DNA from 2 places in the Rhizobium sp. AAP116 genome. Region 2 is predicted to be linked to the other one. Evidence: predicted binding sites of a transcription regulator. Region 2 holds the regulator's gene; the other holds the start of a gene.

What was found. Region 2 encodes PhoB, which activates phosphate uptake and scavenging genes when phosphate is short. Its sites were predicted from a motif close to TGTCATNNANCTGTCAT; they were not measured.
Region 1: IP85_RS17885 (LTA synthase family protein) is a predicted target of PhoB. The motif match lies at 2,402-2,418, and genes of this name have one in related genera.

What each region holds. Positions count from the first base shown of each region.
Region 1 is NZ_LJIB01000030.1:27,591-31,379, reverse strand. It holds gene IP85_RS17890 (hypothetical protein) at 1-220, opposite strand, end outside; gene IP85_RS17885 (LTA synthase family protein) at 424-2,385, opposite strand; gene IP85_RS17880 (NAD+ synthase) at 2,556-3,789, shown strand, end outside.
Region 2 is NZ_LJIB01000008.1:109,783-113,571, reverse strand. It holds gene pstA (phosphate ABC transporter permease PstA) at 1-154, shown strand, start outside; gene pstB (phosphate ABC transporter ATP-binding protein PstB) at 176-976, shown strand; gene phoU (phosphate signaling complex protein PhoU) at 1,023-1,736, shown strand; gene phoB (phosphate regulon transcriptional regulator PhoB) at 1,762-2,445, shown strand; gene IP85_RS07610 (GcrA family cell cycle regulator) at 2,573-3,118, opposite strand; gene IP85_RS07605 (aspartate aminotransferase family protein) at 3,556-3,789, shown strand, end outside.

The DNA.
Region 1 (3,789 bases), on a different contig from region 2:
CGAAGCGGGTGGCTGTCAGACCCGACAGCGGATCATCAGGTGTGCGCCGCAGTGCCAGCGCAAAGACCGACTGCGTCATCAGCCACTTGCGATGCGATGCCTTGAGACGCGACATGCGCGGTGTGCGCATGTGGATCGCAATCAGGTGCTGGGCAATCTGTTTTTCGATGGCCGGGTAAAGCTGATGTGCAAATATTTCGGCGCGCGTCAAAAACGGCATGGCAATGGCTCGTCTCTAAACTATGAGTGCCAACAAAGGGTCCGGCTACACACGCAATCCGGACACGACAGCATTCGCAATACTGTCAAGAACTCTGATTTGTCGAACAAAAAAAGTCTATGGCCGAAATCGGGGGGCTCTGCAATAGCAGTTCCCCGTCAAACTCTCTTTATGGATAATTGTGATCGCAAGTAACGGCCCGCTTAGCTGCTGGGCTGAAGTCTACCCGACTGTTCCGGGAAGAAACGATCCATACCGTAGCCTTCGCCGAACATCACGTCATGCTGAAGCAGGCGATAGTCGCGGATTAGCGGATCGATCCGGCCCGAAAGGGCCCAATCGGCCTGGGCCTTGTTGTTACGGCCAATCAGCTGATGGCGGTCGATGACGGCGTAACGTTCGGCCACACGACCGAGCATGCCGGTGTAATAGGGATGGCGGTAACCTGCCATACGCACGATGTAATAGGGCAGCTGCGACGGGCTGACGGAGCCGATATCCTTCTGGACGCCACGCTTCGACGACCAGACGACCAGCGGCGTCTCATGCTCGCGCTTCATCGTCTCGACCGACGCCTTGCGGGTCGCCACCACATTCGCCATGTAGCCGCTTTCTGTATAGACCTCGTTCAGCGGCGGCAGATGGTCGCCGAACAGCACAATGATCGTTTCGCGGCGCCGCTTCTTGGCCCAGTCCATCAGATCCTTGAGGCTCTGGTCGGCTTCCTTCACACCCTGCGTGTAGGTCTCCAGTGCGCTCACGTTGTGCTCGGACAGGGTGGGTGCGTCCACGCCGATCGTATTCTTTGCATAGCGGTTTCGCTCGTAAGGGCCGTGGCCCTGCAGCGTGACGGCAAAGAAGAAGAAGGGCTCGTCCGTGTTGTCGGCCTCCTTGATGATGTAGCTTGTCAGCGCGTCGTCGGACGCAAAGATGCCCCGCTTGTCCATGGCCGGCATCGTTTCTTCCGAATGGAACTGGCGGAAGCCGAGCGACTGGTAGACGTTGTTGCGGTTCCAGAACCAGCCCTGGAAGGGGTGGAAGGCCTTCGTCACATAGCCCTTGGATTCAAAGAAGGTCGCAAGCGAGGGGACCGGGCGGCGGATATACTGCTGATAGGGGATGCTGCCATAGGGCAGGAAAGCGTTCGAAAAGCCGGTCAAGGCCTCGAATTCGACGTTGGCGGTCATGCCGCCGAATTCCGGCGAGAAGACGTGGCCGGATTGGCTCGCCCGGATGGTCGGCATCGGGTCCGCCGAATAGCGGATGCTGCTCATGCGGGTCGGATCCCAGAGGGATTCGCTCATGACCACGATGACATCGGCCTGACGGCCGGAGAAGAAGGAAGCCGGCAGCAGATCGGTCTGCATGTCGGTGATCGCGACCTTGCTGTAGCCGTCGGGTGCTGCGACGTTGGCCATCGGTACATTGAAGGCGAAGGCGAGCAGGAAGCCGTTGTGGCGATAGTTTTCCTTCTGGTCCCACATCATCGGCACGATGTTCAGCCGATCCCGGACAGCGGAAAACGCCATCGGATCCATCAGCGACGCGAAGCTTGCGAGCAGCGGAATGGCAAGAGCAGCCCGAACTCCACGGCTTGCCAGGTTTAGGCGCGGGAAAACCTTCCGGCTCTTCCAGATGAGCGCGACGAAGGCCGCAACGGCCACAAGGCCGCCAATTGCGAGAGCGACGGCTTTCACCGGTTCTGCGGCAACCATCGCCGGCATGAGCTGCAGGATCTGGCGGCCGAAGAGAAGGTCGCTGGGGAAGAGCGGATCCGACAGGAAGAGCTGTTTCTGGCCGGAGAAAAAGGCCGGCAGGAGTGCCAGCGGGGCGACGAGAAGTGTCGACTGATAAGCCTTGCCAATGATTGCGTCTGCAAAGGCGAGTATCAGGAATACGATACCGACCGCCACCAGACCCGGACGGCTCGACTCCGTCATGTAGTCAACCACATCGACCATGGTGCCTCGCGCCAGGATCTCGCTCAGCAAGACAATGGCGACGGCGATCAGTGCGGTGTTGATCAGCTGGATTGCGAGCTGGACGATTGCGGAGCTGCCGTATTCGCGTTCGCGCACCGCGCCAAAGGCGCTGACAATTGTTGCGACTCGCGATTTCGGGCTCGTTTGGACCACGTCTAACTCCAGATCATGGGAGGGTGTCATCAAAGGTTCGCATAGGTGTCACATAAGCGTCATGAATGCTACATGAACCACGACATATGAGCTTAAGTTCCCGGTGTTTTCCGCGGTTTGGTTAGTGTCGGGCTCGCCTGCAGTCCGCCTTCGAAAGAAGCGACGTTGCGATCCGTGCGACGAGCCGCTAAATCGGTGTCATGAGCGAAACAAAGAAGATCTCCGACGTCCTGCGCATTGCGGTGGCACAGTTCAATCCTGTTGTCGGCGATGTCGTCGGCAATCTTGCCAAGGCGCGTGCGGCTCGTGCGGACGCTGCCGGGCAGGGGGCTGACCTCGTCTTGCTGACGGAGCTCTTCATTTCCGGCTACCCGCCCGAAGATCTCGTCCTGAAACCGTCCTTCCTGAAAGCCTGCCTGCAGGCTGTCGAAACGCTCGCGGCTGATACCGCCGATGGCGGACCGGGCGTCATTGTCGGCTTTCCGCGTCAGGGTGAGAAGGGACGGCACAATTCCGTCGTTATCCTCGATGGCGGCAAGATCCTCGCCTTCCGCGACAAGATCGATCTTCCGAACTATGGCGAATTCGACGAGAAGCGGGTGTTTACCGAAGGCGAGATGCCGGGACCGGTCAATTTCCGCGGTGTGCGGATCGGCGTGCCGATCTGCGAAGAGATCTGGAACGATCTCGGCGTCTGCGAGACGCTGGCCGAGACGGGGGCCGAAATCCTGCTCGTGCCGAACGGCTCGCCCTATTATCGTGGCAAGGTGGATATCCGTCATCAGGTGGCGCTCCGCCAGGTGATCGAGACCGGCCTGCCGCTGATCTTCGCCAACCAGCTCGGTGGTCAGGACGAACTGGTCTTCGATGGTGCAAGCTTCGCCTTCAACGGTGACAAGTCGCTCGCCTTCCAGATGAGCCAGTTCGAGGAGACGCTGTCTGTCACGACCTGGAAGCGGACCGCGGATGGCTGGCGTTGCGATCAGGGGCCGATGTCGCGCATTCCGGAAAAGGAAGAGGCCGACTACCGCGCGTGCGTGCTCGGCTTTCGCGATTATGTTAACAAGAACGGCTTCAAGAGCGTCGTGCTCGGGCTTTCGGGTGGCATCGATTCCGCCATCTGTGCGGCGATCGCCGTGGATGCGCTCGGCGAGGAGCGGGTGCGCACGATCATGCTGCCTTACCGCTATACCTCGCAGGAGAGCTTCTCCGATGCCGAGGCCTGCGCCAAGGCGCTGGGCTGCCACTACGACATCGTGCCGATCCAGGAACCGGTCGAAGGTTTCCTCTCGTCGCTTTCCGACATGTTCGAGGGGACCGAGAGCGGCATTACCGAAGAGAACCTGCAGAGCCGGACGCGCGGCACGATCCTGATGGCGATCTCCAACAAGTTCGGCTCAATGGTGGTGACGACCGGCAACAAGTCCGAGATGT
Region 2 (3,789 bases):
CGCACTCCCGGTACAGGTCTATTCCTGGGCGTCGCGTGCCGATCCGGCCTTTATCGAACGGTCCTCGGGTGCCATCATTGTTCTGCTGCTCTTCCTGCTGGTCATGAACATCCTTGCCATTGTCCTGCGCCGCCGCTTCGAGCGCCGTTGGTAAATCCCAGAAGGACACCCTCGAATGTATCACGCATCCATATTGACGGAGACTTCCGTGAACCAGCCCAAAATCAAGATCACCGCCCGTGGCGTGCAGGTGTATTACGGCGAAAAACATGCCTTGAAGGATGTCAACGTCGACATACGGGACCGCGCTGTAACGGCCTTCATCGGCCCATCGGGTTGCGGCAAGTCGACCTTCCTGCGCTGCTTGAACCGCATGAACGACACGGTGTCGATCGCCCGCGTCTCGGGTGATATCCAGATCGATGGCGAAGACATTTACGACAGCCGGGTCGATCCCGTGCAATTGCGTGCCAAGGTGGGCATGGTCTTCCAGAAGCCCAACCCCTTCCCGAAGTCGATCTATGAAAACGTGGCCTATGGGCCGCGCATCCATGGTCTCGCCGCCAAGAAGGCCGACATGGACGAAATCGTCGCGACGTCTTTGCAGAAAGCCGGCCTCTGGAACGAGGTAAAGGATCGACTGCAGGAAACCGGCACCGGTCTGTCCGGCGGCCAGCAGCAGCGTCTGTGCATCGCCCGTGCGATCGCGGTCAGCCCGGAAGTCATCCTGATGGACGAGCCCTGCTCGGCGCTCGATCCGATCGCGACCGCCAAGGTCGAGGAATTGATTCACGAACTGCGTGAAAATTTCACGATCGTCATCGTGACGCACTCCATGCAGCAGGCAGCCCGCGTCTCGCAGCGTACCGCCATGTTCCACCTCGGCGAACTGGTCGAGGAAAACGACACCGACAAGATGTTCACGAATCCGGATGACCAGCGCACCCAGGACTACATCATGGGCCGCTTCGGCTGAGCCTCCAGGTCACCCTCGGCTCACCTCAAATTCAAGGACGTTTCTCATGGGCTCCTCTCACATCTACTCTGCCTTCGACGATGAACTGAAGTTCCTGATGCGCCGCATTTCCGAAATGGGCGGTCTGGCGGAACAGATGGTCGCCGAAAGCGTGCGTGCTCTGGTCAACTCCGACGCCGCCCTCGCCCAGAAGGTGATCTCCGACGACGTGCTCATGGATGCCATGGAACGTGAGATCGGCGACAAGGCCATCGTCACGATCGCTAAGCGTCAGCCGGTCGCATCCGACCTGCGTGAGATCATCGGTGCCCTTCGCATCGCTGCCGATCTCGAGCGTGTCGGCGACCTCGGCAAGAGCAATTCCAAGCGCGTTGTGGCCATCCAGGCGACCGGCGTGCCGCGCAAACTCGCGCGTGGCCTCGAACATCTCTCCGACCTGGCACTCGCCCAGCTCAAGGAAGTGCTCGATGTCTACACGACCCGCTCGGCTGAGAAGGCGAAATCGATCCGTGACCGCGACGAAGAGATCGACGCAATCTACACCTCGCTGTTCCGGGAACTCCTGACCTACATGATGGAAGATCCGCGCAATATCACGAGCTGCACGCATCTGCTGTTCTGCGCCAAGAATATCGAGCGCATCGGCGACCATGCGACCAACATCGCGGAAACCATCTACTACATGACCACCGGCGCCCAGCCGGAAGGTGAGCGACCGAAGGAAGATCTGACGTCTTCCGTCGGCGCGATCACCGAGTGACGTTGGCCAGCGAGGTTTGTTTTTGATGCAGCCAAAGATTGCCGTGGTAGAAGACGAGGAGGCCTTGTCCGTCCTCCTACGCTATAACCTCGAAGCCGAGGGGTATGAGGTCGAGACGATTCTGCGGGGTGACGAAGCCGAGATCCGGCTTCAGGAGCGCGTGCCGGATCTGCTGATCCTGGACTGGATGCTTCCGGGCGTCTCCGGCATCGAGCTGTGCCGCCGGTTGCGTGTGCGACCCGAGACCGAGCGTCTGCCGATTATCATGCTGACGGCGCGCGGCGAGGAAAGCGAGCGCGTGCGTGGTCTGGCGACAGGTGCCGACGACTATGTCGTCAAGCCATTCTCGACCCCGGAACTGATGGCACGCGTCAAGGCCATGCTGCGGCGTGCAAAGCCCGAAGTCCTGTCCAGCGTCTTGCGCTGCGGCGACATCGAGCTCGATCGCGAGACGCATCGGGTGCATCGCAAGAGCCGCGAGGTCCGTCTCGGGCCGACCGAGTTTCGCCTTCTGGAGTTCCTGATGGCATCGCCTGGCCGGGTCTTCTCTCGCTCGCAGCTTCTCGACGGAGTCTGGGGCCATGACATCTATGTCGACGAACGTACGGTCGACGTGCATGTCGGCCGCCTGCGCAAGGCTCTCAACTTCTCCAACATGCAGGATGTCATCCGCACCGTTCGCGGTGCCGGCTATTCGATGGAAGCCTGACAAGTCGAACCCACCATGGGGCAAGGGCCGCGCGGATTGTCCGCTGCGGCCCTTTTTCGCGGGCGACAGGCGGCAACGAAAAACGGGCCCCGAGGGACCCGTTTAATACTCTAAGCTTCGCTTGATATCAGCGGGCTGCCTTGCGGCGTTCGCTCACCGGCTGATAGGCGAGCTTCGCGTGATAGGTGCAGTAGGGCGCGCTGTCAGCGATTTCGCAGCCGCAGAAGTGGAAATCGTCCTTCATCGGATCGCCGATCGGCCACTTGCAAGTGCGCTCGGTCAGTTCCGTCAGGGCGAGGCGCCGCGAAATCGGCACGACAACGTTCAGCGGGCGCCGAACTTCGACTTCCTCGTAAGCCTCGACCTCGATCTCTTCCTTCAGCATTGTCGCACCAGCTGCACGGGTCACGGTACGCGTGGTCGTGGCTGCCGCGGGGCGGTTCTGGAAGGCCGCCGGACGCTGGGTCTGCGCCGGACGTTTTGCCGGACGTGCCGCAGTCGAGCTTCCGCCTGCCTTGGCCCGACCCGGAAGGTTCAGTCGGTGCACCTTGCCGATAACGGCATTTCGGCTCACGCCACCGAGTTGTGCCGCAATCTGGCTTGCGCTGAGGCCTTCGGCCCACAGCCGTTTCAGTCTTTCGACCCTGTCGTCACTCCATTGCGCAGTTGTCATGCCACTTCTCTCCGCCGCTCGCGTCTGTCATGGCAGAATCCGTCACCCCTGCTTCGAACGAATTCGAAACATAACCGCCTCGTTACTGTCGGTGAGCACTTCCGCCGCATGCAATCTATTAATGAAATTTAACCTAGTGGCACGCTGACTCCGTGACAAGAGTCGGGGGAATCATCTGGAATCGATTTTCCGGTTTTCCCCAACTTGCTTCCCGAGTGAGTCAAGTATGCAACAGGTGGAATCTTGTCGCGCACGCTTCTGGCGCGAGCCGGCCAAATCGGCGCCTACTCCTGCGATTCCTATGGAATTCGTTGACATTGCAGGGTGAAATGCCGATAGTGCCCGCGCCGCCGCAAGGCGGCATTTTTAATTGTTTCGAGGCCTGCAAAGGGCCGCGCCGTCCCTTGGGCGGATCGTCGAGAAGGAACGTGAAAGCCATGGCCGAAGCTACGCCGCTCTATCAGACCTATAATCGGGCGCCGCTGCGTTTCGAGCGAGGCGAGGGCGTCTGGCTCGTGACGGAAAGTGGTGAGCGTTATCTCGATTTCGCCGCCGGCGTTGCCGTCACCTCGGTCGGCCATGGTCATCCCCATGTCGTCGGCGCCCTCAAAGATCAGGCCGACAAGGTCTGGCACCTCTCCAATCTCTACGAGGTGCCGGGGCAGGAAGTG